Rhodohalobacter sp. SW132: one gene and its partner. The protein of the gene in region 1 binds, or shares a complex with, the protein of each later gene. Links are inferred from orthologs where the notes say so. Each region holds a gene or a part of one and is shown in the gene's direction. Other genes may lie near its edges.

Region 1 (15,754 bases):
GAGGCAGAAACACTTATGGTAGAATCACTCATGGGGCTCCAGAAAAAAGAAGCGGCGGAATCTGCTCCCGCCGCTTTTTAAAATTACAGCGAATTTACTTTCAGATTGCCCGGTTTGGGTCAAAATCTTCAAGAAGCTCTTTTACCCGGCTGGTAAATGCCCCGCCGTGTGCTCCGTCGATAATGCGGTGATCGTAGCTCATAGACAGGTACATGATGTGGCGAATGGCAATCACATCTCCCTCTGGTGTTTCCCGAACAACCGGTTTTTTTTCAATCACGCCGGTGCCAAGAATAGCAACCTGGGGCTGGTTAATGATCGGGGTACCCATCAGGTTGCCCACACTTCCGTAGTTGGTGAGGGTGATGGTACCACCAACAAGATCGTCAGGGCTGAGCTCTTTATTTCTTGCTTTGTAAGCAAGGTCGTTAACCGCTTTGGCGATGCCGGCAAGGTTTTTATCCTGCGCCTGTTTAATTACGGGCACAATCAGTCCACCCTGGCCACCTTCACCCAGCGCAACAGCCAGGCCGAAATTGATATCTTTCTTCAGATGAATTTCATCACCATCCACTGAACTGTTGATCAGTGGAAATTCACCGATCGCTTTAATAAAAGCCTCAATAAAAATTGGAGTAAAGGTAAGTTTGATACCTGTTTGCTCCTGGAATTTATTTTTATTGGCGTTTCTCCATTTCACGATATTCGTTACATCCACTTCGCTGAATGTCGTAACATGAGCAGATGTCTGCTTGGAGCGCACCATGTGCTCGGCAATCATCTTTCGCATGCGATCCATCTTGATCACCTCAACATTCTCATGCGGACGCGTAACGTTCAGCTCACCGGCTGAAATTTTTCCATCACCTTTGGATTTTTCTGTCGGCTGTGATGTGGGCTTGGAGAGGCCGCCATTGGCAGCAGGTTTCGATGTTTTGCCGGCTTTGCGATCTTCAAGAAATGAGAGAATATCCTCTTTGGAAACCCGGCCATCTTTGCCGCTGCCTTCAATCGATTCAAGTTCTTCCTGCGAAATTCCTTCTTCTTTAGCGATAGATCGAACGAGAGGTGAGAAAAAGCGGCCGTCACTTCCCACACGCTGAGGTTCTGAGCCATTTGCGTCAGACGCTGATTTTGTTTGCTCCGCTTTTCCGGATGAAGCCTGGGCAGTTTCCTTTTTTTCTGCTTTTGCGGGCTTTTCTTTCTCTTTGGATGTTCCCCCGGATGCTGCTTTTCCGGTTGTGATGATGGCGATCGGCTGGCCGACTTCAATGGTATCACCGGCTTCTACAAGAATTTCTGCGAGGGTTCCGGCTTCGGGTGACGGAACCTCAGTGTCAACTTTATCGGTGGCAATTTCGAGAAGCGGTTCATCCACTTCAACAGTATCACCGACCTGCTTGATCCATTCGATCACTTCACCTTCCATAACCGATTCGCCCATCTGCGGCATCACAACCTCAATGCGCTCTCCATCACCGGTATCATCGGATGAGTCATCTTCGGATGTGGTCTTTTCTTCAGCCGCTTCCTGTTTTTCTTCTGATTCTTCCGGCTCTTCTTTATCTTCGGATGCTTCTTCAGCTTCGTTTTCTGATTCGTCTGACTCTTCACCGTTATCCGAAGATGATTCGGGCGCCCCGCCCTCGGTGTCGATAATGGCGATCGCCTGGCCTACTTCAACTGTTTCGTCGGCTTCCACCAGGATTTCCACAAGCGTTCCGGCCTCGGGTGACGGCACTTCGGTGTCAACCTTGTCGGTGGCAATCTCCAATAGTGTTTCATCCACTTCCACGGAATCCCCAACTTTTTTCACCCATTCAATAATTGTTCCTTCCATTACTGATTCGCCCATTTGGGGCATCACCACTTCGACCTTTGCCATGGTATTTAATTGCTTTAACGTGTTATCAGAAACCTGATGTTTGGATTCAATTTCAAGACTTGAAAGATCAGAATAATCGGGTTTAGATCAAAATAATGAGTGAGAGCAAATAGTTTCGGTATAAGTCACTGTAAAGCGCTTAGGGCTCCTTGTAAATACAGATTGGAAGCGCTTTTAAAATTGATCGGAAATTATGCGCCTGATGAGTATGTCTATTCAGTTTGATATGATGATGCGTATCCATTTTAGGAATCCAATAATCTTTGCCAGCTCAGCAGCAGGTTTTCACCAGTTGAGTTGTGAATTCGGATAGCAGGGAGTTCAGCTCTTTGATGCCATCGGGATTCAGGCAATAGCAGGTACGCACACCTTCCACCTCACCCGTTATCAGCCCGGCATTTTTCAGGGCTTTCAGGTGCTGGGAAACTGTAGATTGCGCAAGCGGTAAAATTTCCGTGATATCTCCGCAAAAACAGGTAGAGCGATCCGCCAGAATTTTAAGAATGGCGATACGGGCCGGGTGGCCGAGGGCTTTTGCAATCACCGCTGAACGTTCTATCGCCGGGTCATCCATGCTGATATTGCTCACTTTCGGCATAAGATTAGGGGTTATGTTAATCGTTTAATACCGATAAATTACACGGATCTGCAGTCAACATCAATTATGCGGAATTTCAGAGCAAAAGAAGAAATACCGGGATGACTTAGAATACATCCCGGTTCATAAAATGAAGAGGTTTAAATGGGTGTTAATCCAGATCTTTGATGGCAGAAGCAAGTTCCTGGAGAGATTTTTTGGCGTCACCAAAGAACATTTGGTTTTTATCAGCATAGAAAAGATCATTGTCAATTCCTGCGTAACCGTAACTCAAACTTCGCTTAAACACAATTGTGCGCTTAGCTTCATCTACATTCATAATCGGCATACCGTAAATCGGGCTGCCTGCAGTTGTTTTGGCGGCGGGATTCACAACATCATTCGCCCCGATAATCAGCACAACATCTGTTGATTTAAATTCCGGATTGATTTCATCCATATCATAGAGCTGATCGTAGGGAACATCCGCTTCGGCGAGCAGAACATTCATGTGTCCCGGCATACGTCCGGCCACCGGGTGAATGCCATACTTCACTGTAACGCCTTTTTCTTCTAAAAGATTTGCCACCTCTTTGATGACGTGCTGCGCCTGGGCAACAGCAAGTCCGTAACCCGGTACCACAACCACTTTTTTAGCATAGGAGCACTGAATGGCTACATCATCAGCAAATGTTTTCTGAACGCTTTTGTCGCCGCCATCTGCAGACACGGTTGTATCATCTCCGCCGCCAAATGAACCAAAGAGCACACTCAGCAGGGTTCGGTTCATCGCTTTACACATCACATTGGTCAGAATCAGTCCGGCAGCACCCACCAGCGCACCACTGATGATGAGCAGGTTATTATCCAGTACAAATCCGGCCATCGAAGCTGCGATACCGGAATAGGAGTTTAAAAGAGAGATCACAACGGGCATATCTGCGCCGCCAATAGGGAGTACGGTTAAAACACCGATCAGCAGGGCGAGGCCGAACAGGCTCCAGAATACAACCTGGTATTCCGGGTCAAACGTGAACCAGCCAACCAGGCCGAGTGCAACAGCAGTGAGAACCAGGTTGATGATATTCTGCCCGGGAAGTGCAATGCGTCCGCCCCCAATAAACCCTTTCAGTTTTCCAAAAGCGATGAAGCTGCCGGAAAATGTGATCGAACCGATTAAGATACTTAGACCTGTAGTCACCAATCCGTCTGTTGGGATCAGTGCGGGTTCAAGCCGGGCGAACTCTCCCCACGCTACAAGAGCAGATGCGCCTCCGCCAAAACCGTTAAAGATAGCAACCAACTCAGGCATGGCGGTCATCTGAACTTTTTTAGCTAAAAATATGCCGATTAAACCGCCGAGAACCACACCGGCAACGATAAACTCAAAGCTAATGATCTCGCGATTAAAAAGAGTAACCACAACACCCAAAAACATACCAAAGGAGGCGAGTTGATTTCCCGACCGGGCTGTAGCGGGCGAACCGAGACGCTTAATCCCTACAATGAAAAAGCCGGTTGCAATGAGATAGATGAGCTGGATAACAATATGCATATCTGGTAAGAATTCGCTCATCCTTTATCCTCCTTTTTTTTGAACATCTCCAGCATGCGGTCGGTCACCATAAAACCGCCAATCACATTGATGGTAGCGAAAACAATGGCCGCAAAACCGATCCACTGTGCGTATACCGATTCCGAACCGCCTGCAATAATCAGGGCACCGATCAGGGTGATCCCCGAGATGGCGTTGGCACCCGACATCAGCGGAGTGTGAAGAGTAGGAGGCACTTTTGTGATCAACTCAAACCCTACAAAGGCGGCAAGCACAAAAATGAAAAGGTTAAATATGAGATCTTCCATGATTTATTTGTCGTGAGTCATGAGTTGGTATCGGTTTCAATAACTGAAAAACCGGTAAACTCAGGTTGTGATTTTATAGCTCTGAAATTTTTCTGAAGTGTTGCGAATCTTTTGCTGCCGAAAGACCAGGTCTATCCGTCAATTCGATCGATCCCCGGTGGTTATAGAATCAGACAGTTCCCGGTTCTACTGCATATTCTCTTTTACAAATGGAGAAATCAGCTCGCCATTATGCGTAACTGTGGCGTTTACAATGATTTCATCATCAAAATTAAAATTGGGTTTGCCATTCTCTAAAAGTAAATCGAGCAGAGAGAGCTGATTTTTTGAATACAGCTTACTGGCGTGAAAAGCGAGCATCGACGGAATATTGAGCGGCCCCATAATGGACACGCCGTTATGCAGAACGGTTTCTCCGGCTTTTGTGAGCTCACAGTTTCCGCCCTGCTCGGCTGCAATATCCACAATCACGGAACCGGCTTTCATGTCATCGACCATCGCTTTGGGGATCAGTTTCGGTGCCGGCCGGCCGGGAACCAGCGCTGTGGTGATCACAATATCAGATTTTGCAACGTGATCGTGCACGAGCTGCTGCTGCTTCTCTTTGTCGCTTTCCGTCTGTTCTTTGGCATAACCGCCTTTGGTTTCGGAATCTTCGCCTGCATCTTCTTCCGCCTCAATAAAACTGGCACCGAGACTTTCAATCTGTTCTTTAACGGCTGAACGGATATCAAACGCTTCAACGACTGCTCCAAGTCGTTTTGCCGTTGCAATGGCCTGGAGGCCGGCAACACCTGCACCCAGAACAAGAACCTTCGCCGGGGGGATGGTTCCTGCCGCGGTCATCATCATCGGCAGATATTTATCCAGCTGATTTGCACCCAGCAGTGCGGCTTTATAACCAGCTATATTGCTCATGGATGAGAGTGCATCCATCGACTGCGCCCGGCTGATGCGCGGAATCGTATCCATCGCCAAACCGGAAATATTAAGCTCCTTCAAAACGTCCACATAGTCGCTGTTCTGAAGCGGCCAGATAAAAGAGATCAGCACACTGCCCGGTTTCATTTTTTTCAAATCCTCCACAGCAGGTGCCTGTACAGCAAGCAGAATGTCGCATTCGGATAAAATTTTCTCGCGCGATGGTTCTATGGTTGCACCGGCTTCGGTGTACGCTTCATCGCTGTAGCTGGAATCTACCCCGGCCCCTGATTCAACCACGATTTCCTGACCTTCACCGGTTAGTTTTTTAACCCCTTCAGGCGTGATGGTTACACGTTTTTCGTTTTGTTCCGTTTCTTTACAGACCCCAATCATTTTTTAGCTCCTATAACATGAGTATTCGCACAAACTTAGGGAATTTTGAACGTTTTGCAACTCAAACTTTAATTTGGAAACGTTTCCATAACAAAAAATTTGAAAAATGTTGCCAAAACCTATGATTTCAATAGAAAAGATCAACTAAAACAGGCAATAAAAATTTGTAACTTAGAGCGGAAAAAATAAAAAAATCAATCATGCGATAAATGAAAGATATAGAAGGAAAAACATTCGATGTAGTGATTATCGGCAGCGGTCCTGCCGGTTTAACGGCAGCTCTTTATGCCGCAAGAGCAGACCTCAACCCTATTGTTTTTGAAGGTCCTGAGCCTGGAGGCCAGCTTATGCAGACAACCGATGTGGAAAATTATCCCGGGTATCCCGAAGGTGTAATGGGACCAAAAATGATGGAAGATTTTCGTGAGCAGGCCAGACGTTTTGGTGCAGACTGCCGCTACGGGTTTGTGAATCAAATCGAATTCGGCGATCGCCCATATAAACTTACGGTTGATGAAGAGACCACGGTATATGCCAAGTCGATCATCATTGCAACAGGTGCATCAGCCAAATGGCTGGGAATTGAGAGCGAGCAGAAACTTCGCGGCAAAGGTGTGAGTGCCTGCGCTACATGTGACGGAGCTTTTTTCAGAAATGAGCACGTTGTGATTGTTGGCGGCGGTGATACAGCTATGGAAGAGGCAACGTTTCTTACAAAATTTGCCAGCAAGGTATCGGTCATCCACCGGCGTGATGAACTCCGTGCCTCTAAAGCGATGCAAAACCGCGCATTTAAAAACGATAAAATTGAGTTTATCTGGAATTCAGAACTGGCCGAGGTGCTGGGTGACAAGGTTGTTGAAGGCGTAAAAGTAAAAAATCGCAAGACAGGCGAAGAAACGACACTCGATGATGTAACCGGCGTATTTGTTGCCATCGGCCACAAACCGAATACCGATCTGTTTAAAGGTGTGCTAACAATGGATGATGTGGGATATATTCAAACCAAAGGACAATCCACAGAAACAGATCTGCCCGGGATTTTTGCCAGCGGAGATGCGATGGACCCGATCTATCGCCAGGCTGTTACTGCTGCAGGAACCGGCTGCCGCGCGGCTCTCGACGCCGAAAGATTCCTTGCTGATGCTCAAAGCGAAGAGGCGATTGCGCAATCACACTGGAAGTGATCAAAAATCGTAATACAAAATTAAAAAAGTCCGGCACCGTAAAAGTTGCCGGACTTTTTTTTAGCTTTTTTCTTTCTAAATCAGGGATAAAATGACTCTGAATTCCTGAAACAAATATCTGATTTCGGGAATGATTCAATTTTTATCTTTTTCCTCACCCTCACCCTCATTCTCATCACCATCCTCAATATCGATGATCTCACCGTCTACCTCATATTCATCGTCTTGCGGATCGGAATCATCTTCAACTTTCTCCACGATAACCTGAACGTCGTTGGCAAACATTATCAGCATGGTGATGGCGGATATGATGGGCGCCATAGCCGTAAAAAGTGCTGTGCCGGCCACACCCACGGTGAGCTGAGTCTGGAAAAGAATCCGTCCCTCTTTGTTTTTAATAATGAGACTGCGTGCATTTCCGGCACGGATCAACTTTCGAACTTCCCGGATAATTTCATCAATCGTACCGGTGATCTCTGTATACATTGTGTTTTCTGATGATGTCATGACCGTTCGGATTTATTTTAAAAAAAAGTGTAAGGAAACTGCGATTTACACCTCTTACTACGAAAGAGGGTTAATAAAGATTCAGAGTTATGTTATCAAAAGTATATTGCGCCTCCACTATCGGTGTGGATGCACGGTTAATAGAAGTTGAAGTGAATATGAGCGGCGGAGTTCCGAAATATTACCTGGTGGGGCTGCCGGATCGTGCGGTAAGTGAATCGAAGGACCGGATTGATGCGGCTTTGAAGAATGCCGGGGCACATTTTCCGCGCGGAAGAATTACCGTAAATCTTGCGCCGGCTGATCTTCCAAAAGAGGGAAGCGCCTTTGATCTGCCGATCGCGCTGAGTCTGCTGGCGGTTTCCGATCAGATCAATACAGAGAAAATGCCGAAATCGCTCGTACTTGGCGAGCTGGCACTCGATGGAAAATTGCGTCCGGTAAAAGGTGTGCTGCCAATTGCGGTTGAAGCACGCAACCGGGGCATTGAGTACCTGATTGTTCCCAAAGCAAACGGCGCCGAGGCCGGCGTTGTCGACGGAGTAGACGTGATGGCATTTGAATGCCTTGAAGATGTAATGCGCTGGTTTGATGACAGCTCAACACAAAGCCCCGTGCAGATCGATCCGGAATCGCTGTTCCACCAGAATGGACAGCAGGAGATTCTCGATTTTGTGGATGTGCGCGGACAGGAAAATGTAAAACGTGCGCTGGAAGTAGCTGCCGCAGGCGGACACAATGTTATTATGGTCGGTCCTCCCGGTTCCGGTAAAACGATGATGGCTCGGCGTCTTCCCACAATTTTACCTCCCCTCACACTCGATGAAGCACTTGAAACCACGAAAATTCATTCTGTAGCGGGGTTGTTGAAATCCGGCAAAGCGCTCGTTACAAATCGCCCGTTCCGGAGTCCCCATCACACGGTTTCTGATGTGGCACTGGTGGGAGGAGGAAGCATCCCCATGCCCGGCGAAATTTCGATGGCACACAACGGTGTCCTCTTTCTGGATGAACTGCCTGAATTCAAGCGAAGTGCCCTGGAGGTAATGCGTCAGCCTCTTGAGGATGGATCGGTGAGTATTTCCCGGGCACGAATGAGCGTAAACTATCCGAGCCGAATTATGCTGATCGCATCGATGAATCCATCTCCAACCGGCGACTGGCACGATCCCGATAACCCGGATAGCGCAACCGGAATCCAGATGCAGCGGTATCTTGGGAAAATCAGCGGCCCGCTGCTCGACAGAATCGACCTGCATGTTGATGTTGACAAAGTTGGTTATGAAGAACTTTCATCTAAAGCAAAAGGAGAAACATCTGCCGATATCAGGCAGAGGGTGGTGGCAGCACGTGAAATTCAAAACCAGCGGTTTATGGGCGTGAAAGATGTATACTGTAACGCACAGATGAATACGAAACTGGCGCGCAAAATCTGTCCGCTGGATGAGAGCAGTGAACAGATGCTGAAAAAAGCGATGAATTCACTGGGATTGTCGGCACGGGCGTACGACCGAATTTTGAAAGTATCACGAACAATTGCTGATCTCGATTACTCTGAAATGATCCGTTCCAACCATATTGCCGAGGCGATACAGTACCGGAGTCTCGACCGCGAAGGATGGCTGGGATAGTACGCAGCATAATACCGCGAATGGGGGATCGCTAAAATCGGAACAAACCGCTGAGTTCGTGGTTTGACCTATTATGAGAGATCAGCCAACATATGAAAAACAGAACTGGGATTGGGTTTTTGCCCTGCCGTTCATCATCATGATTCTATATCTGATGCTGGGATAACTGTACTCAAATACGATCCAGAACCCAGTTGGGCGTAAGCTTAATCAGCCATGCAACAAGCCGCCAGCGTCGCGTAACGTACGAGTACGATTTTTTCTTCTCGATATCTTTTAACATCTGCTTCACCGCTTTTTTCGTCTCCCCAACCCAGAAAAGTCCTTTCTTTCCTTCGATCATCTCGCTCTCAACAAATCCCGGCTTCACATCCGTGATGGTAATATCTTCGCTGATATTGTTACAACGCTGTCGATAAGCCTGCATGTAGGTAGAAATAAATGCTTTTGATGAACTGTACGGAGCAGCCCGGGATGATCCGAATAGAGATGCAATGGAAGAAACACCAACAATCTGACCGTGACCCTGTTTCCTGAAATATTGAAACGCTTCGCCAAATAACTGAACAAATCCGCTTACATTCACGTCGATCACTTTCTGTTCCATCGCGGTAATCGACGATGCTGGAAAGTTTGAAATCCCGGCGTTCAGCACGATCACATCCATGCCGCCCATCTGTTCAATCAATTTATTGAGCTGTATTTTTGCATCATCAAACTGAGTAACATCCATTTCGGCAAAGCTGAAATAGTTGCCCAACTCCTTTTTTAGATCCTCCAGGCGTTCCACCCGCCTGCCGGTTCCGCCCACATGATACTCCTTTTCAACACATTGCCGCGCGAGTTCTTCGCCAATTCCGGATGTAGCGCCGATAATGATTATTTTTTTTGACATATGTACAGATGCTTAGGCCTGAGCGGTAGAAATTATAAGTTTTAACCTGAGTTCGATTGTTAAATTATGAATGTAAAAGTCCCCCTTAAAAAAGGGGGATTGAGGGGGATGTTCACCAAATCTTGGTAAAAACCAATGGACACCCCTCTAAATCTCCCCTTGTTAGGGGAGACTTCTTAATGGCTAATTCAAAAAGAGTATAAATCGAACTCAGCTTTATAAGTTTTAAGTTTATGAGCTGTAACGGATCCAGCCCGAATCGCGGTATGTATCTACAGAGTTGAAAAACTCCGGATGGAAAATATGAGCCAGAATTTCTGCTGAGTCGGCCACCCTTGGACCGGGCCGGTTAAAATAGTGGTTTCCATCCAGAATGTAGACATTGCCTGTCCGTACAGCGCTTAGTTTTTGCCAGCCAGGTCTGGATTCGAGCGTTTGCATTTCGGAAAGGGTTCTGCTGATAGGATAACCGCACGGTAAAATTAAAAGGAAGTCGGGATTTACCGCGCAAATTTTATTCCATTCGATAAACGGAGAGTGCTTACCGGCCGTGGCAAGTCTGTTTGTTCCGCCAGCGATCTCAATCAGTTCCGGAATCCAGTTTCCCCCCGTCATCAGCGGATCGATCCATTCAATGGCAACCACATCCGGTTTTGGGAGTGATCCCGTTCGTTCTCTCAACTTTGAAAACCGGGATTGAATCGATTGAATAAGCTCTTCGCCTCTCTCCGGCACGCCAAGATGTCCGGCCACGATTTGAAATGATTCCAGCATAGAGTTCAGATCGATCGGCGAAGGGGAAATGATATTGCAGTTTTTCCCAAGCTCCCGGCGCAGGGAATCAGACAGATCGGACAGCGAAACAGCACAGACTTCGCAGTGATCCTGTGTGAGAACAGCATCCGGTTTAATTTTCAGAAGTTTTTCATCATCCACTTCATAAATTGAGAGCGCCTGCTTGAGCAGTTCAGTTACCGATTGATGAATTTCTGCATTATCCTGATCGGGAGAAACGTTATAACGGGGTGATGTGAGCACCGGTAAAGAAGTCACAGATTCAGGGAAATCACACTCATGAGAACGCCCGGAAAGACGGGATTCCAAACCTAATGCACATACAAGTTCTGTTAATCCGGGAAGGAGTGATGCAATCGAATCCGGTGTTTTCAGGTTGCCGGAGTTTTTCTCTTTCAGGCTTGAGCGAATGATAATTCAGGATATTTCAGTTTCATAAACTCATATCCGCCGAAAAGGACACCACAGTAAACCAGGTTGCCGGCGAGCGTATAGTGAAAAAACGGAATAGCTGCGGTATAGCAGAGAATTAAGCCCTCAAACGTGAGCGGATACATCGGGCTGGCGAGCCAGACTCCGAAGTTGCTGATCACATAAAAAATGACCGATCCGCCAATTGCACCGCTAAGAACACGCGGAAGCGTAATTTTATCAAAAAGGTAAATACCGAGAATGACAATCATCGCAAATGCGCCATAGATATATAAAAAACCGGGAGTGAAGAGCGAAAAACCATCATAAAAAGCAGCATAAACAAAATTATTCAGGAAAAGATCACTAAGCCATAACGCAAGGATAGGAATGATAAATGCCCACTTCTTTTTTGGGAAATATGCCGCTCCAAAAAGAGCAATTGCACCAAGCGGAGTGAAATTAGTAGCATGGGGCAGCAGCCGTGAAAGTGCTGCAAAGAGGATAAATCCGGCGATGATGTAAAATGCGTTCTTTTTCATAAATAATCGTAGAGTTGAATTCAATAAGGTAAAATAACAGAATTTTAGGAAAAGTGTGGCTTCCTAATCAGTTAAATTCGGCAAAATTTTCTTAATGCCTTTTAAAAAGAGATTGGACAAGCTCCACAATTTTAAGCTACTTTTGTGTCTGACTGAAACGGGAATGGATGAACTCATTAAAAACCCGTTTCATCTTTTTATTAACCACGGATCTATCAACTAATAAAGATGGCTAATAACTCCGATCTGACCGCACAGCGGAAGCGAATTGACGAAATTGATCAGAAAATTCTGGATTTACTGAAAGAGCGCAACCATGTGTCGCGGGATGTAATTGAGTATAAAATTGAGAATCAGCTTCCGGTTTTTGTCGCCGCACGGGAAGAAGAAAAAACCGAACGGTTCAGGGATATGGCACGCAAACGGGATCTCGATCCTGATTGGGCTGAGGATTTTCTTCGGATGATTATGTCTGCATCGCGCGCGACACAGTCGACCAATACCTTTCCGCGCGCAACGGATGAGCCGAAAAAGATACTGTTCGTAGGCGGAGAAGGCGGCATGGGTGCGCTTTACCGGCAGGTTGCGGAACAGAGCGGCCATACCACCTACAGCATTGATAAGGGAAACTGGTATGAACTGGAGGAAATTGCCCCTGCACTCGATTTGGTAATCGTAACAGTGCCGATCAACGTTACGATTTCGGTGATTGAACGCCTTGGCGGCAGGCTGAGCGATCATACAATTCTGGCTGATTTTACCAGCAATAAATCGGAGCCGCTCAAAGTGATGATGAACGCACACTGTGGTCCGGTTGTAGGACTCCATCCAATGCACGGCCCCGATGTGCCGAATCTTTCAAAGCAGCTGATGGTTTTCTGTGATGGGAGATCACCGGAAAAATCGCAATGGTTCAAGGAGCAGTGCCGGCTATGGGGTATGCGGATCATTGATGCCGAGCCGGATAACCACGATCACGTGATGAACCTGGTACAGGGACTGCGCCATTTTGTGGCCCTGCTGCACGGTTCATTCATGAAGGATTTTAACCTGAATCCACATGAAATGCTTGAGTATTCAAGCCCCGTTTACCGGGCTGAATTGATGATGACAGGCCGGATTTTCGCTCAGGATGCTGAACTGTATGCCGATATTGTATTTGCCAATAAAGAGCGCCGCGAACTTCTGGTGCAGTTTTTTAACCACCACAAAAGCCTGATTGAAATGGTTGAAAAAGATGATAAACGCGGTTTTGTAAAAGAATTTGAAGCAGTCACCGATTATTTTGGACGATTTGCAACTCAGGCACTGAAAGAAAGCGGATACCTGATCAACCGGCTGGCAGACAGATTTTCATGATAGATATTAGATGTGAGATGAGAGATTTTAGAGTTTCACTTCTCACTTCTCACTTCTCACTTTTCATCAGTTTATCATCCAAATAGTACCATTGAGAACAGTTGCGAATGAAACCCACAGAATGTACGGCACCATCAGCCAGCCGGCCATTCTATCTTTTTGATAAAAAAGCCAGGTGGTATAGATAATGGCTGCGAGCAGCAGAATGATCTCAGCAAATGCAAGGCCGGGATTTTGAGCGTTAAAAAATAACTGCGACCAAAGGCCGTTCAGAAACAGCTGAATTCCGAAAAAGGAGAGTTCTTTTTTACTGCCTGAAAACCCATCAACCAGCCAGATTCGCCACGCTGCAAGGGCCATCAGGGTGTAAAGGAAGGTCCAGACCGGACCAAATAGCCATCCGGGAGGATTCCAGCTGGGCTTATTGAGCTGATCGTACCACTCCGATGAAGCAATTCCGGGAGATACCTGCGCCCCGGTCCATGCGACCCCGAAACAGATTAAAATAAAGGTTATGAGAACTCCTGCCGATAAAAAACGGTGTCGGGTGCTGTTGTTCATATTTCTTTGGACTTATATTCGTTTGTTCTGCAATAAGCATGATTTGAACTAATAAATCGGCTATATCATTTGATTAGGCATAAATTTGTCAATACGTGGTTTACCCCGATTAAATCGCAAATGGGTATTTCAACTGTACTAACCATGTTATTACAATAGAAAAAGTAAACCGTTTATGTGCCAAAAACTGAAGCGAAATATATCCATATGAAGTCAATTTATACGCTTTTTCCTGCTGTTCTGTTTACCGTTTTATTGATATTCCCGTCGAGCCTTTTCGGGCAGAATACGTATTTGCTGAACACATTTGACGGGGCTCAGAAACAGATGGTGTCCGAAACACACTCGGGATTAACCCATGAACGATCCTATTTTTCTTTGAACAGGGAGCCGCTTCAGGAGCGTGAAATGAATGTTGGAGATTACATGAAGGTGCAGTTACGCGAATCGCACGGCTCAATACTTAAAATTACACGAACGGAACAGTTTACAGAAAATACGGTCTCTTATATTGCTCGTTCAGAAGAGAATCCCGATGAGATGTTTGTGTTTACCTACTCCGATGGACGGATCCACGGGCTTTATCATCAATCTCACGAAGAAGCTTTCTTTTTTGAGTATGATCCGGCAATGGAACGCCACTATATCGCAACAGGAACTCCCTTTCAGGATGATCCGCAGCACTGTTCTGTTCATGAGATTGCAGATGATCTTCTTACTGGTTTTACCCATTCATCTGCGAAACAAAAGGCTGTTTCTGTTGACGGACGCCAGATTCCACATTTGAATGCACCCGGCGCGGTCTCAGATGATGAAGTGACGATCGATTTGCTGATTCCCTACACAGAGAATGCCAGAATTTGGGCAGAGGCGGATACCAATTTTTATTCGATTGACGCAGTCATTGCACAGTCGTTAAATTTATCTCAATCAGCTCTTGATGTAAGCGAAATTCATATCAATCTGCGGGTAGTTCACTACTACGAAACGGGATATTCGGATGATTCCATCGAAAACCTTGATGAAGATGATCCGAACTATGTAGCGCCCGGTGATCACCTGAGGCGGCTCACACGTGATTCCGAAAACCCGTTCGATCTCTGTGGTCGACGATCAAACTGCAGCGAAAGTGACTTCGATGGCTATTTTGATGAGGTACATCAGCTTAGGGATCAGTATGGGGCCGATCTGGTTGCGGCATTTTTAAGCGAACCCAACACCGGTGGCATTGCATGGCGAAGCACATCAGTAACTGGGCTGCCTCAATATGGATTTTCTGTGAACCGTATTCAGCAAGTCGCAAACAACTACACGCTGATCCATGAAATAGGCCACAACATGGGAAATGCACATGCGCGCAATCAAAATCAGGCAGAAGCGGGCGAATTTGGAGGGATTTTTGTCTACTCAACCGGAAATCGGTTCTCTGGAAGTTCAAATGATTACGCTACGGTAATGGCGTATGATCAGGATGGATTTCAGGGTATCCCGAATTTCTCAAATCCCGATGTTCTGGTTTCCGGAATAGGTACGGGAACATCAATTTTTCATACCGGTGAAGCGGGACCGTCCAACAGTGCTTTGAGTATGAACCAGTTGCGGCGTGTCATTGCATCTTACCGTCCGACCCGAACCGATCCACCCGTGGCAGATTTTGCGGATGTTTCTGTTTCTGTTGAGCTCAATCAGGAGAACAGCACGGCAACTGTTCCGATCACGATCAGCAATACCGGGGATTCAGATTTGATTTGGGATATCGATTTTGACATCGCCAGCAGCACGATTGCCAAACGGCAACCCACGAATGGGTTTGAAGATGCTGTGCAGCCGGCATCTGTGGATTTGTCCGGTTCGGGCGGCGGAATGCTTACATACAGTGATGGTCCGGGTGTTCTCTTTTCGGCTGGTTTTGAAGCCGGAGAAGGTTTTACAACCGGGGATCACCTTGCACTGGCGGGATGGCGGGCCTCTTCCGAATCCGCTCTATTTGAAATTTCGGATGAAAATCCATCAGGAGGAACATATAATCTTCGGCTGCCCAGGCGATCGGGCACTTCAAATTCTGTGGGTGCCCGCTCCCCGTTTTTTGGAACCCAGCCGACCGGCGAATTTCGCATCTCGTTTGATGTTGCCATCAGGAACCTGTCGTTTGGCAGTTCAGGAGAAATATTTGATATCTATTTTTATGACGCTTCCACAGGTTCGCTCTCATCAGGTGTAATCA
Region 2 (15,705 bases), on another replicon or contig:
GAATGTTCAGCTTCACAGCTTCATTCATCGCGATATTTTCCTTAATCGTATCAATTACAAAAATTGCACCGGGCAGGCGGGTCATATTTGCGATACCGCCAAGTGTTTGTTCAAGTTTTTCCTGCTCCCGTTCGAGCATCAGGCCTTCTTTTTTTGTCAGCTCTTCAAAGGTTCCGTCGCTTTTCATCTGCTCAATCTCCTCCATTCGGGAGATGCTTTTGCGGACCGTGCTGAAGTTAGTAAGCATTCCACCCAGCCATCTGTGTGTGATGAAAGGCATGCCGCAGCGGATCGCTTCTGTTTTTACGATCTCCTGTGCTTGCTTCTTTGTACCAACAAACAGGATGGTTTTACCTGCTCTTGCCAATTTTGTAACCTCGTCGAGAGCTTCCTGCAGGTATTTGTGAGATTTTTTTAGATCAATGATGTGGATGCCGTTTCGGGGCATAAAGATGAATTCTTTCATCTTTGGATTCCATCGGCGGGTAAGGTGACCGAAGTGGGCACCTGATTTTAATAGTTCTTCTACTGTTGCTGCTTTAGGCATAAATATATAAATGTTTGTATTGAGTTAGTCCTCTACACAGGTCATCCCCAATGCGCTAATCACGCTGATGCGTGACACTCGGCGAAAGGTCGCTGTGTATGTGTATTTCAGGGCTCAGGGTTCAAGGTGCAGGGTACAGGGAATTTTAAATTCTGCACCTTGTACCTTGCTAATAGTGAACAGGGCAGGTTTTTAGAAACGGAATGGTTTCCACCTGAGCCTTGTGCCCTGCACCATGTACCTTGTTATCGTTTACTGAACTGGAATTTCTTCCGTGCTTTTGGCTGGCCGTACTTTTTGCGCTCAACCATTCGATCGTCACGTGTCAAAAGGCTCATTTCTTTGAGTTTGTCGTGAACGTCATCGTGGTGATCGTCAAGTGCTCTTGCAAGTGCAAGAGATATTGCGCCGGCCTGACCTGTAACACCGCCGCCGCGTACAGTAACTTTAAAGTCATACTGACCTTCGAGTTCTGTTACGTCGAGTGGCATTTTGGCTACATTGATTCTTGCCTGAGTACTCAGGTAGTCGTCAATCGGCTGACCATTAACAATAAAATTACCGCTGCCCGGCTTGATGTAAAGGCGTGCAGTGGAAGTTTTTCTTCGTCCAATATAATTTTCTTTCGCCATGATAACTGTTTAGTCGATCTCTATTTTTTCTGGTTTTTGCGCGGTAAGTGTATGAACCGGTCCGGCAAAAATTCGAATATTCTTCATAATTTGTCTGCCAAGCTTATTTTTTGGCAGCATACCTTTAACTGCAACCCGAACCAGCGAGGTAGGGTCTTTTTCAAGCATTTCGCTTGCAGTTGTAAAGATTTCTCCGCCCGGGTAACCGGTGTGGCGGAAGTATTCTTTATTAGTCATTTTCTTTCCGCTAAGCGCCACTTTTTCTGCGTTGATAACCACAACGTTGTCACCTGTATCCATATGAGGAGTAAACTCAGGTTTGTGCTTACCGCGTAAAATAGAGGCAACTTTACTGCTTAACCGGCCAAGAGGCTGATCTTCAGCGTCAACGAGCACCCATTTTTTCTCAATGGTGGACGGTGTTGCCGTAAATGTTTTGTTACTAATCGTATTCACGAGATTCTCTTTTTTGTTTTGCAAAATTGACAAGTCGATAAAAATAAGCTTAAATATTTTTGATTGCAACTGTTAGAAACGAAAACCTTTGACTTCGTACCCCGGCTCGCCGAGCCGGGTCTGAATAATCCATGGATTATCATTCAATTCAGCTGGCAATATACATCCAAGGTAAGGGAGAGCAACTTGACGCCGTGAACAAGGTTGGAATCAATGTTGTGTTTTTGAGCGGGATGAGACCTTTCTGAAGTGCAGATTATGATGTTTTTTTGTACTCATGGGTAGCGGTTCGGCGAACCGCAGTACGTACCCCGGTTCGCCGAACCGGGCCTGAGTAATCCATGGATTATCATTCAATTCAACTGGCAGCATACATCCAAGGTAAGGGAGAGCAACTTGACGCCGTGAGCAAGGTTGGAATCAATGTTGTGTTTATGAAAGTGATGAGAACTTTCTGAAGCGCAGATTATGATGTTTTTTTGTACTTATGGGTGGCGGTTCGGCGAACCGCGGTACGTATCCCGTTCGCCGAACCGGGACTTATTATTACGTGCCATTGACTTGATAAGGAATCCGAAACTCAAATGATGTACCGCCACCCGGGCTTTCTGATATTTCCATCTCCGCATTCAACTGAGTGGCAAAAGAGTTGATGAGCATTGTACCGAGGCTGTCCTCGTTTTGTGGGTTGAAGTCTACCGGCAGGCCCGGACCGTTATCACTCACTTTTAACAGTAGTTTTTTATCAAGCTTTTTTAGAGTAATGGAGAGCTTGCCCTGGGTGTTCTTGTTAAATGCATATTTATAAGCATTTACAATCAACTCATTCAGGAGTAACCCGCAATAAACTGCGCGATCGGTATCCAGCTTGATGGTATCGAGGTCGAATTGTAGCGTAACTGCATCATTATACTCTGTAAACGTTCCGTGAATCGACTCAACAAGGTCTTTGATGTAAAGGTCCAGGTCGATATCCGAAAGGGATTCTGTTTTATAGAGTTTATCGTGAATCAGGGCGATGGACTGAATCCGGTTCTGACTGTCCTGCAGCACATAATCGGCTTCACGGTTTTCGGTACTTGACCTTTGAATCTCAATCAAACCGGAAACAATGGACAGACTGTTTTTTACCCGGTGATGAATTTCTTTCAGCAGCAACTCTTTCTGTTTTAATGAGAGCTGTATTTTTTTGGTTTTCGAGTCAACACGTTTGCGAAGAATCAGTACCCAAACGAGAATAATCAAGCCGAAAACTACTGCGCCACCAAAAATCAGACGAACATAGTATACTGGAAGACCTAAGTACTGTAAGTCATCCGGTGTGCTGAGGAATAGTTTATGGGTACGGTTGTCCGGGAAGTCGGGACTGTGTTCGGACATTACGCCTTTCACCGAAACCCTGTCTCCTGCACTCAATACATCAAAATTAAATTCGGAATACATCCGGTGAAAGTTCGAAACATATATCATCAGCTCGCTGTCACTCTCATCCGGCGAAAGCATAAAGTATTTACCATTGAAAATCGTACCAAGGCCTGTAATCACACCTTCACCTTGTATAAGCATACCGATAAAGGGGGCGGGGTTCTCAACTGCGTCTGTCAGCGGCTTTGGGATAGGCTGTCTTACATTAGGGAAGACCTCGTATGAATCCACCCGGACTTCTGCCAGTCCGTAATATCGATCGATGGTACCACGGACTATAATACTGTCACCAGCTGCCACTGGGGTGTCGATCCGCATGCCGAATATGGACATCCCTGTCGAATCATTTTGAATAAACGTTTGCAGGTAGCTTTCGTGAAGCAATCCGCTGTCGATATTGATGATACCTGAAGTCGTAACCTCATATCCTTTATAGTCCAGGACAGAGTCGCCGTCAGTATCGGATCGAATCGTGGAAAATGACCACAATGAATCTGCATTAACTTGCCCGTGAGATTCAGATTGGAAAAGCAGCAAGATTAAAAACAATAGTGTGACGCGAGCAAATAAGTTCAACGACTGAGGTATGTTGTATTGTTGTGAAAAATGATGATCCGGCACCCCATAAGCATAGTGCAGGTATCTTGGCATGGCCAAACGTGTAATCAGAGAACACTTGATTTTCGGCAGAATTTAAAAAATCATAAGTAAAGTCAGTAAAATCTGAGAGATGAATATTATTAGTTCGAGTATGAAAAGGGGATTTGTGCAAGATATTATCCCAAAAATCCTGTATTTTTAAGGATCGAAAGTATTTAAAAAATAAGAATGCTGCTGTGGCTGCATATTGATTTCACACTTTTTGAGTGTACTCTTCTCAATAATATTTTAATTGAGGTTTGAATGGTGGAACATTCAATTGATAATAGATAGCCATTTCGTCGCATACATCAGATTTAAAACCAAATAACTGAAACAGAGGTTTAATAATGGCCGATAAGAATCCACTTCTAAAAACAAGAATTCCGATTCCCGGAGCTGACAATAATGTCCATGCATATAGTTTGAAAAAACTTGAGGAGATGGGCTATGGTTCTGTCAGCAAACTGCCTTTCACGATAAAAGTTCTCCTTGAAGCCGTTCTGCGGGAGTATGACGGATATACAGTAACAGAAGATGACGTGAAAATTCTGGCAGATTATAACGCCAAGAATCCAAGCGGTGAGATTCCATTTAAGCCGTCGCGTGTAGTGCTGCAGGATTTCACCGGTGTTCCGGCTGTTGTTGATCTCGCCGCACTCCGATCCGCGATGAAACGCATGGGCGGAAATCCACAATCCATCAACCCGCAGGTTCCGGTTGATCTTGTGATTGATCACTCTGTTCAGGTTGATATGTTTGGTCAGGAAGCCGCATTTATGTTCAATGTTGAGCGTGAGATGGAGCGAAACAACGAGCGGTACGAATTTCTGAAATGGGGACAAAAAGCATTTGATAACTTCCGGGTAGTGCCTCCGGGCCGCGGAATTGTTCACCAGGTAAACCTTGAATACCTGGCGAAGGGCGTGTTTACACGAAAAGAAGATGACGGCACGACCGTTGCCTATCCAGATACGCTGGTGGGAACCGACTCCCATACTACTATGATTAACGGACTCGGAATCCTCGGATGGGGCGTTGGCGGTATCGAAGCGGAAGCCGCGATGCTGGGGCAGCCGATCTACATGCTCGTTCCCGAAGTAGTGGGAGTGAAGCTGACCGGAAAACTCCGTGAAGGTATCACCGCAACCGACCTTACGCTGACTGTTACCGAAATGCTTCGCCGACATGGTGTGGTAAGCAAATTTGTAGAGTTTTATGGGCCGGGACTGAGCAATATGAGTCTGCCGGATCGCGCGACGATTGCGAATATGTCGCCCGAGTACGGAGCAACCATGGGTTTCTTTCCGATCGACAGCGAAGCACTGCGATACATGCGCCGAACCGGCCGTGATGAAGAGCTTGTAAAACTGGTTGAAGCATACACCAAAGAGCAGGGACTTTTCAGAACTGACGATACTCCTGATCCCGAGTTTTCAGAAACACTGCAGCTGGATCTGGGTGATGTTGAAACTTCCCTCGCCGGGCCAAAGCGTCCGCAGGACAGAATTACCCTGCCGAATATGAAGAAGACGTTCGAATCATCCCTGACCAGTGATGACCCAACCATGGGCTTTAATCTGACGCAGGAAAAACTGGCCAACAAAGGGATATTCAAAAATGGTCAGGAAATTGAAATGAAGCATGGCGATGTGGTTATCGCGGCGATCACAAGCTGTACCAACACATCCAACCCGAGCGTAATGCTGGGTGCGGGAATCATCGCCAAGAAGGCTGTTGAAAAAGGAATGAAAGTTCCTGCGTTTGTGAAAACATCGCTGGCTCCCGGTTCACGTGTGGTTACGGAATACCTGAATGAAGCCGGTCTGACCGACTATATGGATAAACTTGGGTTTAACCTGGTGGGATACGGATGTACAACGTGTATCGGAAATTCCGGTCCGCTCCCAGAAGCGGTTGAGACAGCCGTGAAAGAGGGCGACCTGATTGTTGCCGGTGTGCTTTCCGGAAACCGGAACTTCGAAGGACGGATTCACCCCTATGTGAAAGCGAACTATCTTGCATCACCGCCGCTTGTAGTAGCATACGCGCTTGCAGGTACGGTTGACATCGATCTGGACAAAGAACCGATCGGTAAAGATGGAGATGGCAACGACGTATACCTGAAAGATATCTGGCCATCATCGGATGAAATCGCCGAATTTCTTGATGAAGCGATTCGTCCCGAGCTGTTTGATAAGATGTACGGCGATATTTTTGAATCAGAAACGTGGGATAAAATCTCCGTGGGCGAAGGCGAACTTTATGAGTGGAAGCCGGAATCCACCTACATCCAGGAGCCGCCGTTCTTCCAGGGAATGGGCGAAAATCCGGAGCCGATCAAACCGATTACCGGAGCCAAAACCCTCGTGAAAGTGGGCGATTCCATTACGACCGATCACATTTCACCTGCAGGAAATATCAAAACGGACAGCCCTGCCGGCGAATACCTGATTGACAACGGTGTTGAAGTGCGCGATTTCAACTCCTACGGATCACGAAGAGGAAACGATCGCGTGATGACCCGCGGAACCTTTGCCAATGTTCGATTCAAGAATCAGCTTGCACCGGGCACGGAAGGCGGATTTACCAAGTACCACCCATCCGGGGAGATCACCACGATCTATGACGCTGCCGAACGCTACAAAAAAGAGGGTACACCTCTTGTGGCACTGGCAGGTAAAGAGTACGGAACCGGATCATCCCGTGACTGGGCAGCAAAAGGAACCATTCTTCTTGGTGTGAAGGCGGTTATTGCAACGTCATACGAAAGAATTCACCGCTCAAACCTCGTCGGGATGGGCGTGCTGCCTCTACAGTTTGCGGATGGCGAAAGCCACGAATCGCTCGGGCTGGACGGCTCGGAAGAGTTTAACATCCATATTGATGACAACCTGAAGCCGCGACAAACCGTGAAGGTGGAAGCGAAAAAAGCCGACGGAACCATCGTGAAGTTTGACACGGTCAATCGTATCGACACACCGGTGGAAATCGACTACTTCCGTAATGGCGGTATCCTCCACAAAGTCCTGCGCGACTACGTGGAAGAAGACAAAAAGCAGCGGGCATAACACTCACTGCGGTTACATAGATTCTAAACCTGCCGGGACTTCAGTGATCCGGCAGGTTTTTTTATGGGCGGCAGATCCGCAGAATGGCAGAAATCTCAGACCTCCAAGGTTTCTAAAACCTTGGAGGTCTTGATTCGAAAAATAACCCTTTTACAATCATCCCATCTTTCCCGATAATAGAGGCTTACATCAAACCACGTTGAACAGAGCTAAAAAAACCAATGCCGGATCGAATTATACTGATTGAATGCCCCGATGAGAAAGGGCTGATCTACAATATCACCAAAGTAATCTATAAGCATAATCTGAATGTGACCGCGAACCAGGAGTTTGTGGATCAGTATTCAAACACCTTTTTTATGCGCACAATGGTGGAGGGAAACGGATGGAGTGATGAGATTGAATCTGAGCTGAACAGTGTATTGCCTAATAACGCCACCGTTCGCGTTGCGATTCTGCGGAAAAATCCGCTTGTGATTTTGGCGACCAAAGAGCCGCACTGCCTGGGTGAGATCCTGCTCAAGAACCGGTATGGGGAGCTGGAATCGGATGTGAGGGCAGTGGTAAGCAATCATGATCATCTGCGATCCCTGGCCGAATCGTTCAATATTCCGTTTCATCATGTACCGGTGGGCGATCTGTCACGCGAGCAGCACGAAGAGAAGATTTTAGAAGCGATAGCTCCGTACGATCCGGAGTACCTGGTCCTGGCAAAATATATGCGGATCTTCACGCCCGGTTTCGTAAAGCAGTTTCCCAATCGCATCATCAATATCCATCACTCGTTTTTGCCGGCATTTATAGGTGCATCACCGTACCAGCAGGCGTATGACCGCGGGGTGAAAATTATTGGGGCGACAGCTCATTTTGTCACCGAAGATCTTGACGAAGGCCCGATTATCGCCCAGGATGTGATGCCGGTGAATCATACCTATACCGCCAAAGGGATGGCGCAGGCAGGACAGGATGTGGAGAAACAGGTTTTGACCCGTGCACTGAAACTGGTGCTGGAGGAAAGAGTTTTCATTTACAGGCACAAAACGATTTTATTTGAGTAAAATCTGAAGACCTGCAAGAGTATCCGGCGTATTTCGGGATTCCTGGCAGGTCTGAAGTTGTAAAAAGTGAAAAGGCAGAAGTGAAAAGTAGTTCGAAGCTCCTGCTTCGACCGGTTCGGGTCCCAGGCTGACGTCTGCATTTGCCGTCTGGGTAGGCTGAAGTGACTCCGGTATTCCATCCATAACATTTCGTGATAAATAGCATAGGAGATCGTTATAAGTATAATCCAAAATTATTTGCGATATTGTATCAAACACTAAAAAAAGGACATAACAATGAGTAATACAGTAGAGTTTACAGACGATAATTTTTCAGATGAAGTAGAAAGTAACAGTCAGCCGGTTTTGGTTGATTTTTGGGCGGAATGGTGCGGCCCCTGCAGGATGGTTGGCCCTGTTGTTGATGAAATTGCGGGCGAATATGAAGGGAAGGCCAAAGTTGGTAAAGTTAATGTAGACAACAACCCTGAAACATCCGTGAAATATGGAATTCGCAGTATTCCTGCACTACTGATCTTCAAAGACGGAGAAGTAGTGGATCAGATTGTTGGCGCTGTGCCTAAAGCCCAGATTAAGAAACAGCTTGACGCTCAGCTTGCATAACTTTCGGGCAAATGAGTACCAGGAATTAGAAGGCGGTTATGAGAAATCATGGCCGCCTTTTCTTTATGTAATGAACTATCGGTGTTCAGAAAGGAAAAATCTAAATATTCCGCAATTCGAAAGGGGAATTTTCGTTTCCTGAATAATGAAGTATGCAGCCATCCGGGTAAACTACAATATTTTACATAACACGTTCTAATGAGTCAGAACTATATGCTAATTTAGAACGTTGGAATTTCACGACTTTATAGCAATTCATTTTTTTACATGGGTAAAGTTACCAAACGCGTTATCGCCATTACAATAATTCTACTTGTTTTCGGAGCATTAGCCTATCCGAAAGTAAAACCACTTTTCAGTTCTCCTTCAGGACAGAATGGTGAAAACGGTATGCAGCAACAACGTTCTGCCGATGTGCTGAGGGCCGAAGCGGTGGTTATGGAAACAGAAACCATCGAAGACAGAATCTTCTCAACCGGTACGCTTGAAGCCAATGAAATCGTAGATCTTACGGCAGAGATTTCGGGTCTCGTAACCGGCGTTTATTTTGAAGAGGGCCGGGAAGTGGAGCAGGGAGATCTGCTATTGAAAATTAACGACAGTGAACTGCAGGCTGAGAAGTCGCGGGCTCAATATCGTCTGAATCTTGCAGAACAGCGAGAGGAGCGTCAGACCCGGCTCCTGGAGAGGGGAGGAATCAGCCAGGATGAGTACGATGCAACGCTGAATGAAGTAAATGTACTGCGTTCCGAGATCGAACTGATTGGGGCCCGAATTGATCAAACCGAATTGAAAGCTCCATTTTCGGGGAAAGTGGGTTTAAAATATATCAGTACGGGAAGTTATATCAGTCCCGGCACAAGAATTGCCACCTTGCAGGAGATCGATCCGATAAAAATCGATTTTTCAATCCCGGAGCGCTACCTGGCCCGTGTGGATGTCGGCGATAAAATTCAGTTTAACGTACAGGGCTACGACTCCACATTTGCTGGCGAAGTGTATGCCATAGAACCGCGAATTAATACCGAAACCCGAACTCTTCAGGTCCGGGCTTTAAGCGGTAATAGTGGTCAGCTTCTTTTTCCCGGCGCATTTGCCAATATTGAACTTATTCTGGATGAAATTGATGATGCAATTCTTATCCCATCCATCGCTTTGGTTCCCGAATTGAATGCCCAGAAAGTGTATCTGTCCCGAAACGGAAAAGTTGAAGAGGTAAGAGTTCGAACCGGAATCCGAACGAGTAACCGAATTCAAATTATAGAAGGCGTTTCACCGGGTGATACCGTACTTACAACCGGAATTCTTCAGGCAAGGCAGGGGATGGACCTCGAGCTGGCTGAAGTTCGAAGGGGGAGTGAGCAATGAGCCGAATATCCTCCCTGAGTATCCGAAGGCCGGTTCTGGCATCGGTCATGTCTATTGTCATTGTGCTATTTGGCGTGATCTCTTTTTTCTACCTGGGAGTTCGAGAATATCCTTCTGTCGACCCGCCGATCGTCACCGTTTCCACATCCTACATTGGTGCGAATGCCGATGTAATTGAATCCCAGATTACCGAACCGCTTGAAGAGTCGATCAATGCGGTGGCCGGAATCCGTACGCTTACAAGTGTCAGCCGGGAGGGGCAAAGCACGATTACGGTTGAGTTTGATCTCGAAGTGGACCTTGAAGCCGGAGCCAATGATGTTCGGGATCGCGTGGCATCAGCACAGCGAAACCTGCCGCCCGATGCTGATCCGCCTACTGTTCGCAAAGCCGATGCCGATTCTTTTCCCATTATTTTTCTGAATGTGAACAGCGACCGAAGGGATCTGCTGGATCTCACCGATATCGCCGACCGGGTATTTAAAGAGCGGCTTCAAACCATTGCCGGAGTGAGCGAAATTCGAATCTGGGGTGCAAAAGAATACTCCATGCGGTTGTGGATGGATCCAATGAAACTAGCGGCCTACGGAATTACTCCGCTGGATATTCAAACCGCACTGCAGGGCCAAAATGTGGAGCTGCCAAGCGGACGAATTGAAGGAATGACCACCGAACTGTCCGTTCGAACCATGGGGCGGCTCACTACTGTTGAAGAGTTCAGCAACCTGATTGTGAAAGATGAAGGCGGAAGCACAGTACGTTTTCGAGACATTGGCTATGCCGAGCTTGAAGCGCAAAATATGCGAACCGTGCTTAAGAGGAATGGGGTGCCCATGGTTGGTGTGGTTGCAATTCCCCAGCCAGGCACAAATCAGCTTGAGATTGCTGAAGAATTTTTTGTGAGACTGGAGCGAATTGAAGCTGATTTGGATGATGATATCAACCTTGCAATCGGCTTTAATACCACTGAATATATTCAGGATTCGGTAAACGAAGTGCAGCAGACGGTATTTATCGCCCTGGCGCTGGTTATTGCCGTGATTTTCCTGTTTCTGCGAAGCTGGCGCACGACTCTCATCCCGATTATTGTGATCCCGATAGCACTCATCGGTACGTTTTTTATCATGTATGTTGCCGGATTTTCGATTAATGTGCTGACGATGCTTGCGATCGTGCTTGCGATAGGTCTCGTAGTGGATGACGCCATTGTTGTTCTTGAAAATATCTATGCAAAGATGGAGCAGGGGCTCAAGCCAATTGAAGCCGGAATTCTCGGTTCTAAAGAGATCTTCTTTGCGGTTGTAGCAACATCCCTTTCTCTCGTTTCAGTTTTCATGCCGATCCTGTTTTTAGGTGGGACCACGGGCCGGCTTTTTCGTGAATTTGGTGTTGCCATCGCAGGTGCTGTTATCATTTCATCGTTTGTGGCATTGACACTCACCCCGATGCTGGCTACTAAAATTTTATCCAAAGGTGCCGAGAAAAACAGGTTTTACGAAATGACCGAGCCCTTTTTTGTCTGGATAAATCAAGCCTACAAAAATTCATTGGTAGCGTTCATGAAATTACGCTGGACCGCATTTTTAGTCATGGCAGCTGCCATTGGACTTACGGTTCTGTTATTCGCAAATATTCCGCAGGAACTTGCGCCTCTTGAGGACAGAAGCCAGATGAGAATTTCAGCTACAGCACCTGAGGGGGCATCTTTTGAATACATGGATAACTACGTTGACCAAATTATTGAAACGGTTCGTGAAAATGTACCTGAACTGCATGCCATCAATACGGTTACATCTCCTGGTTTTGGCGCGGCTGGGTCCATCAACTCTGCTTTTGGATTTGTTACGCTTGTAGATCCAAGTGAGCGTGACCGCACACAAACCGAGATTGCAAATCACCTCACGGAACTTCTGGGTGGGCTTACCGGTGCACAAACATTTGTATCTGAACCGCAATCAATCGGCGGACGCGGTGGCGGATTACCGGTGCAATACGTACTTCAGGCACAAAATCTGGGGCAGCTCGAAGATGTGATACCGGAATTTCTGCAGAGGGCCAATCAACACGACGCTTTTACATTTGCTGATGTAAATCTCAAATTTAACCAGCCCGAACTGGAGATTAATATCGACAGAGAAAGGGCAAGAGCACTGGGTGTATCTGTTCGTGATATCGCTCAGACACTGCAACTCTCTCTTTCAGGGAACCGGTTCGGTTTCTTCATCATGGACAGCAAGCAGTATGATGTGATCGGACAGATGGAGCGGCAGTTCCGGAATGAACCGGTTGACCTTCGCACCATCTACGTTCGAAACAATAATGGCAATTTAATTCAGCTTGATAACTTAGTTACGCTAACCGAAACAAGCTCACCGCCGCAGCTATTCAGATTTAACCGATTTAATTCGGCGACGATATCTGCAGGATTAACACCGGGATATACCATTGGAGACGGTATCGACGCGATGAACGAAATTGCCGATGAGATTCTTCCCGGTGCTATTACAACGGATCTGGCCGGTCCCTCACGAGATTTTGCTGAAAGTGCAGCCAGCCTGCAGTTTATTTTTATGATCGCCATAGTGTTGATCTACCTGGTTCTTGCCGCACAATTCGAAAGTTTCAGAGATCCATTTATCATACTTTTTACTGTTCCTCTGGCAATTTTTGGTACGCTGCTTTCACTCTGGTATTTTGGCCAAACACTGAACATCTTCAGTCAGATTGGTATCATCATGCTGATTGGTCTGATCGCCAAAAATGGAATTCTGATTGTAGAATTTGCAAATCAGCGGCAGGAGCAGGGAATGAATGTCATGGATGCAATTCTGGACGCTTCCGCAGTTCGGTTCCGCCCAATTCTGATGACAACAATTTCTACAATACTGGGTATATTGCCCATCGCCCTGGCATTAGGTGCCGGCGCAGAAAGCCGAACTTCTATGGGTATTGCCGTGATTGGCGGACTGCTGATTGGCAGTTTTCTTACCCTCTATATCATCCCCGCCATATACAGCTACTTTGCCACTGATAAACAAGCCAAAAAAGAGATCATGGAAGAAGCGCTGAAAGCTGATGATAAATTAGAACCTGCCACTATATGATTCGATTAATTCTGCTATTGCTGTTGGCCGTAATCACATCCATTAGTATACAGCTGCAAACGGTATCTGCACAGAATGTGCTAACGCTTGAAGAAGCCGTTCAGCAGGGGCTTGAGAATAATTATAACATTCAGATTTCGAGAAATCTGCTGGAGCAGGCATCAAATAACAGGTCACTCGGAAATGCAGGTTTTTTTCCGGTAGTTGGAGCAAGTGCATCACGGGTTGAAACGATGGAAGACAGCGATCAGGAGTTTGCAGACGGCTCTGTTCAGGAGAATCGGGATGCGCGTAATACAAGTACAAATGCTGCTGTGGAGCTAAACTGGACTCTATTTGATGGCCTAAGAATGTTTGCCGGGTACAACAGGCTTGGAGTTCTTGAAGAGATCAGCGATGAGGAGCTTCGCCTGAGTATGGAAAATCTGATCACAGATATTGCCCTTCAATACTTCGAAATCGTTAGAATAAGTGAACAGGTAATAAACCTGGAAAGTAATCTCGAAGTGTCACAGGAGCGAATTGAGATTGAAGAAGCCAAGGTGGAGATCGGTTCAGGTTCAGAATATGATCTGCTCCAGGCAAGGTCGGATTTAAATGAAGACCGTTCGGCTCGTTTTCGTGAACTGAACCGGCTCTCAGAAGCGAAAATATCGCTGAATGAGCTGCTTGCTCGTGATCCCCACACGGAGTACGATGTATCAAGGAATATATCGCTTAACAGATTTTTGTCGCAAGAAGAGCTTTATCAAAAACTGATGGCTGAGAATGCGGAACTTTCACTGGCCAGGCTGCAGAAAGATATTACAAGATATGAAATCAGAGAACTTCGGGGTGAAAGATACCCTGAGATATCCTTTAACAGTTCATATTATTACGACAGAGCAGAAAACGATGGCGGGTTTTTTCGATTTAATGAAGCTCGCGGGTTGAGAGTTGGACTTACGGCACGAATAAACATTTTTGATGGATTCAATACCAACAGGCGGGTGCAAAATGCGCATATCAATCGTAAAAATGCGGAACTTGCGTATGAGTCTGACAAGCTAAGGCTTGAATCACAGTTTCTCGCAACATTCAGAACCTATCAGAACAGCCTTGAGCTACTGGACCTTGAGGAAGAAAACTTTGTGAATGCCGAGGAGACACTCGATATCGCACTGGAACGTTTCAGGCTGGGATCAATTAGTTCACTTGAATTTCGGGAAGCTCAGAGAACTCTTCTCGCGGCTGAAGACCGGCTGGTGAGTGCACGATTTGAGGCAAAAGTTGCGGAAACCGCACTGCTTAATCTGAGTGGTGAGCTGGAATTGTTGTTTCAGTAATCAAATGAAGCGGGTTAGTCAGTGCCGGATGGGTTATCTTCAAAATCAACCCGGAAATGGAGGTGTCGTCCCTCTTTTTTGAATTCTGTATGATCTGCAAGCTCCCGGATTAGAAAAACTCCTCTGCCGCTGGTATCGAGCAGGTTCTCTTCTTTTAATGGGTTTTTTCTTTCATCAGGATCAAAACCTTCCCCCTGGTCAATCACATCAGCACTGATGGTATGATTGGTTACTTCCACGGTAATATCCACCGTTTTGTTTTCATCCTCTTTATTCCCGTGGAAAATGGCATTGCTTACAGCTTCGCTAAGGACAAGTTTAAATGTTTCGCATGACGTTTCATCAAGGCTGCAATCATCACGTATTGAGTCGACGAAATCGGGTATTTTCTCCGACTCCCGGAAAGTGGATTTCAGATTCAGGTGAAACGTTTTATTCATTTTTATAAAATTGAGCCGCTGAAATGGGTAGGAACTTTAAAAAGTACCTACCCAAAATAATAAATTTTACTGCGATATTTACACAAGATTGTGCACTGCCAGAACGTGAATGATCAGGCGTAAATTCCGCGAAGTTTCAGTGTTTCAGCCACTCTGTCGATTGCATAAACGTATGCTGCCTGCCGCATGGTAATATTATGCTGCCCGCAAACGCCATACAGGTTGTCGAAGGCACTTCTCATCATTCTGTTGAGCCGGCGGTTTACGCGCTCTTCCGTCCAGAAATATCCCTGGCGATCCTGCACCCATTCAAAGTAAGAAACCGTAACGCCCCCGGCATTTGCAAGAATATCGGGAATAACCATCACGCCGTTCTCTTCAAGAATTGAATCGGCATTTGCAGTTACAGGGCCATTTGCACCTTCCGCCACTATTTTTGCCTTAATTTTATGGGCGTTATGCCGGCTGATTTGATCCTCTTTAGCTGCAGGAATCAAAACATCACACTGCAGTTCGAGCAGCTCTTCATTGGTTATTCTTTCAGCTCCAGGGTACCCTTCAAGGGAACGGTTATTTGAACTCATGTAGGAGATCGCATCAGGTATATCAATTCCACTGGCATTAAAGTAACCGCCTGAAATATCGCTTATTGCGATTATTTTTGCGCCTTGTTCGTACATCAGCTCTGCCGAAACGGAACCTACATTACCGAAGCCCTGCACTACTACAGATGTTTTATTTGGCATGATACCCATCTTGCTCAGCGCTGCAAGTGTAACCGTAACAACTCCCCGGCCGGTTGCCTCTTTTCTGCCCTGAGATCCTCCCAAAATGATCGGTTTCCCGGTTACCACTGCGGTTTCTGTTCTCAGGGAATTCATGCTGTAGGTGTCCATAATCCAAGCCATCACCTGCTCATCCGTATTCATGTCAGGGGCGGGGATATCGCGATCAGGCCCAAAAACTTCAAGGAGATTGGCTGTGTACCGCCGAGTGAGGCGTTCCAGTTCATTTTTAGAAAGCTCTTTGGGGTTACA

Evidence for each region.
Region 2: the proteins of trxB (region 1) and trxA are in contact, whole or in part, in a crystal structure (PDB 1F6M), measured with the Escherichia coli proteins. The link is inferred for Rhodohalobacter sp. SW132 from one-to-one orthologs.

What each region holds. Positions count from the first base shown.
Region 1 is NZ_QUOK01000014.1:34,757-50,510, forward strand. Bases 5,029-7,840 are described here. They hold trxB (thioredoxin-disulfide reductase), read left to right. Parts: upstream 5,029-5,851; coding sequence 5,852-6,829; downstream 6,830-7,840. Other genes in these bases: DYD21_RS19460 (Re/Si-specific NAD(P)(+) transhydrogenase subunit alpha), read right to left, coding at 5,029-5,642; DYD21_RS19470 (DUF4342 domain-containing protein), read right to left, coding at 6,965-7,336; DYD21_RS19475 (YifB family Mg chelatase-like AAA ATPase), read left to right, coding at 7,426-7,840. Outside these bases: panC (pantoate--beta-alanine ligase), read right to left, coding at 1-32; sucB (2-oxoglutarate dehydrogenase, E2 component, dihydrolipoamide succinyltransferase), read right to left, coding at 101-1,885; DYD21_RS19445 (helix-turn-helix transcriptional regulator), read right to left, coding at 2,157-2,483; DYD21_RS19450 (NAD(P)(+) transhydrogenase (Re/Si-specific) subunit beta), read right to left, coding at 2,635-4,038; DYD21_RS19455 (NAD(P) transhydrogenase subunit alpha), read right to left, coding at 4,035-4,325; more of DYD21_RS19460, read right to left, coding at 4,512-5,028; more of DYD21_RS19475, read left to right, coding at 7,841-8,967; DYD21_RS19480 (SDR family oxidoreductase), read right to left, coding at 9,140-9,862; DYD21_RS19485 (cobalamin-binding protein), read right to left, coding at 10,094-11,074; DYD21_RS19490 (DUF6580 family putative transport protein), read right to left, coding at 11,053-11,610; tyrA (bifunctional chorismate mutase/prephenate dehydrogenase), read left to right, coding at 11,839-12,969; DYD21_RS19500 (TspO/MBR family protein), read right to left, coding at 13,036-13,530; DYD21_RS19505 (zinc-dependent metalloprotease), read left to right, coding at 13,738-15,754.
Region 2 is NZ_QUOK01000009.1:167,295-182,999, reverse strand. Bases 7,005-9,767 are described here. They hold trxA (thioredoxin), read left to right. Parts: upstream 7,005-8,104; coding sequence 8,105-8,431; downstream 8,432-9,767. Other genes in these bases: DYD21_RS16035 (efflux RND transporter periplasmic adaptor subunit), read left to right, coding at 8,699-9,767; DYD21_RS16045 (hypothetical protein), read right to left, coding at 7,817-8,011; purU (formyltetrahydrofolate deformylase), read left to right, coding at 7,005-7,828. Also shown: rpsB (30S ribosomal protein S2), read right to left, coding at 1-547; rpsI (30S ribosomal protein S9), read right to left, coding at 793-1,179; rplM (50S ribosomal protein L13), read right to left, coding at 1,189-1,635; DYD21_RS16060 (sensor histidine kinase), read right to left, coding at 2,182-3,636; aconitate hydratase AcnA, read left to right, coding at 4,050-6,770; more of purU, read left to right, coding at 6,992-7,004; more of DYD21_RS16035, read left to right, coding at 9,768-9,799; DYD21_RS16030 (efflux RND transporter permease subunit), read left to right, coding at 9,796-12,903; DYD21_RS16025 (TolC family protein), read left to right, coding at 12,900-14,228; DYD21_RS16020 (ATP-binding protein), read right to left, coding at 14,243-14,668; DYD21_RS16015 (Glu/Leu/Phe/Val dehydrogenase), read right to left, coding at 14,782-15,705. UniProt on the Escherichia coli protein: Participates in various redox reactions through the reversible oxidation of its active center dithiol to a disulfide and catalyzes dithiol-disulfide exchange reactions.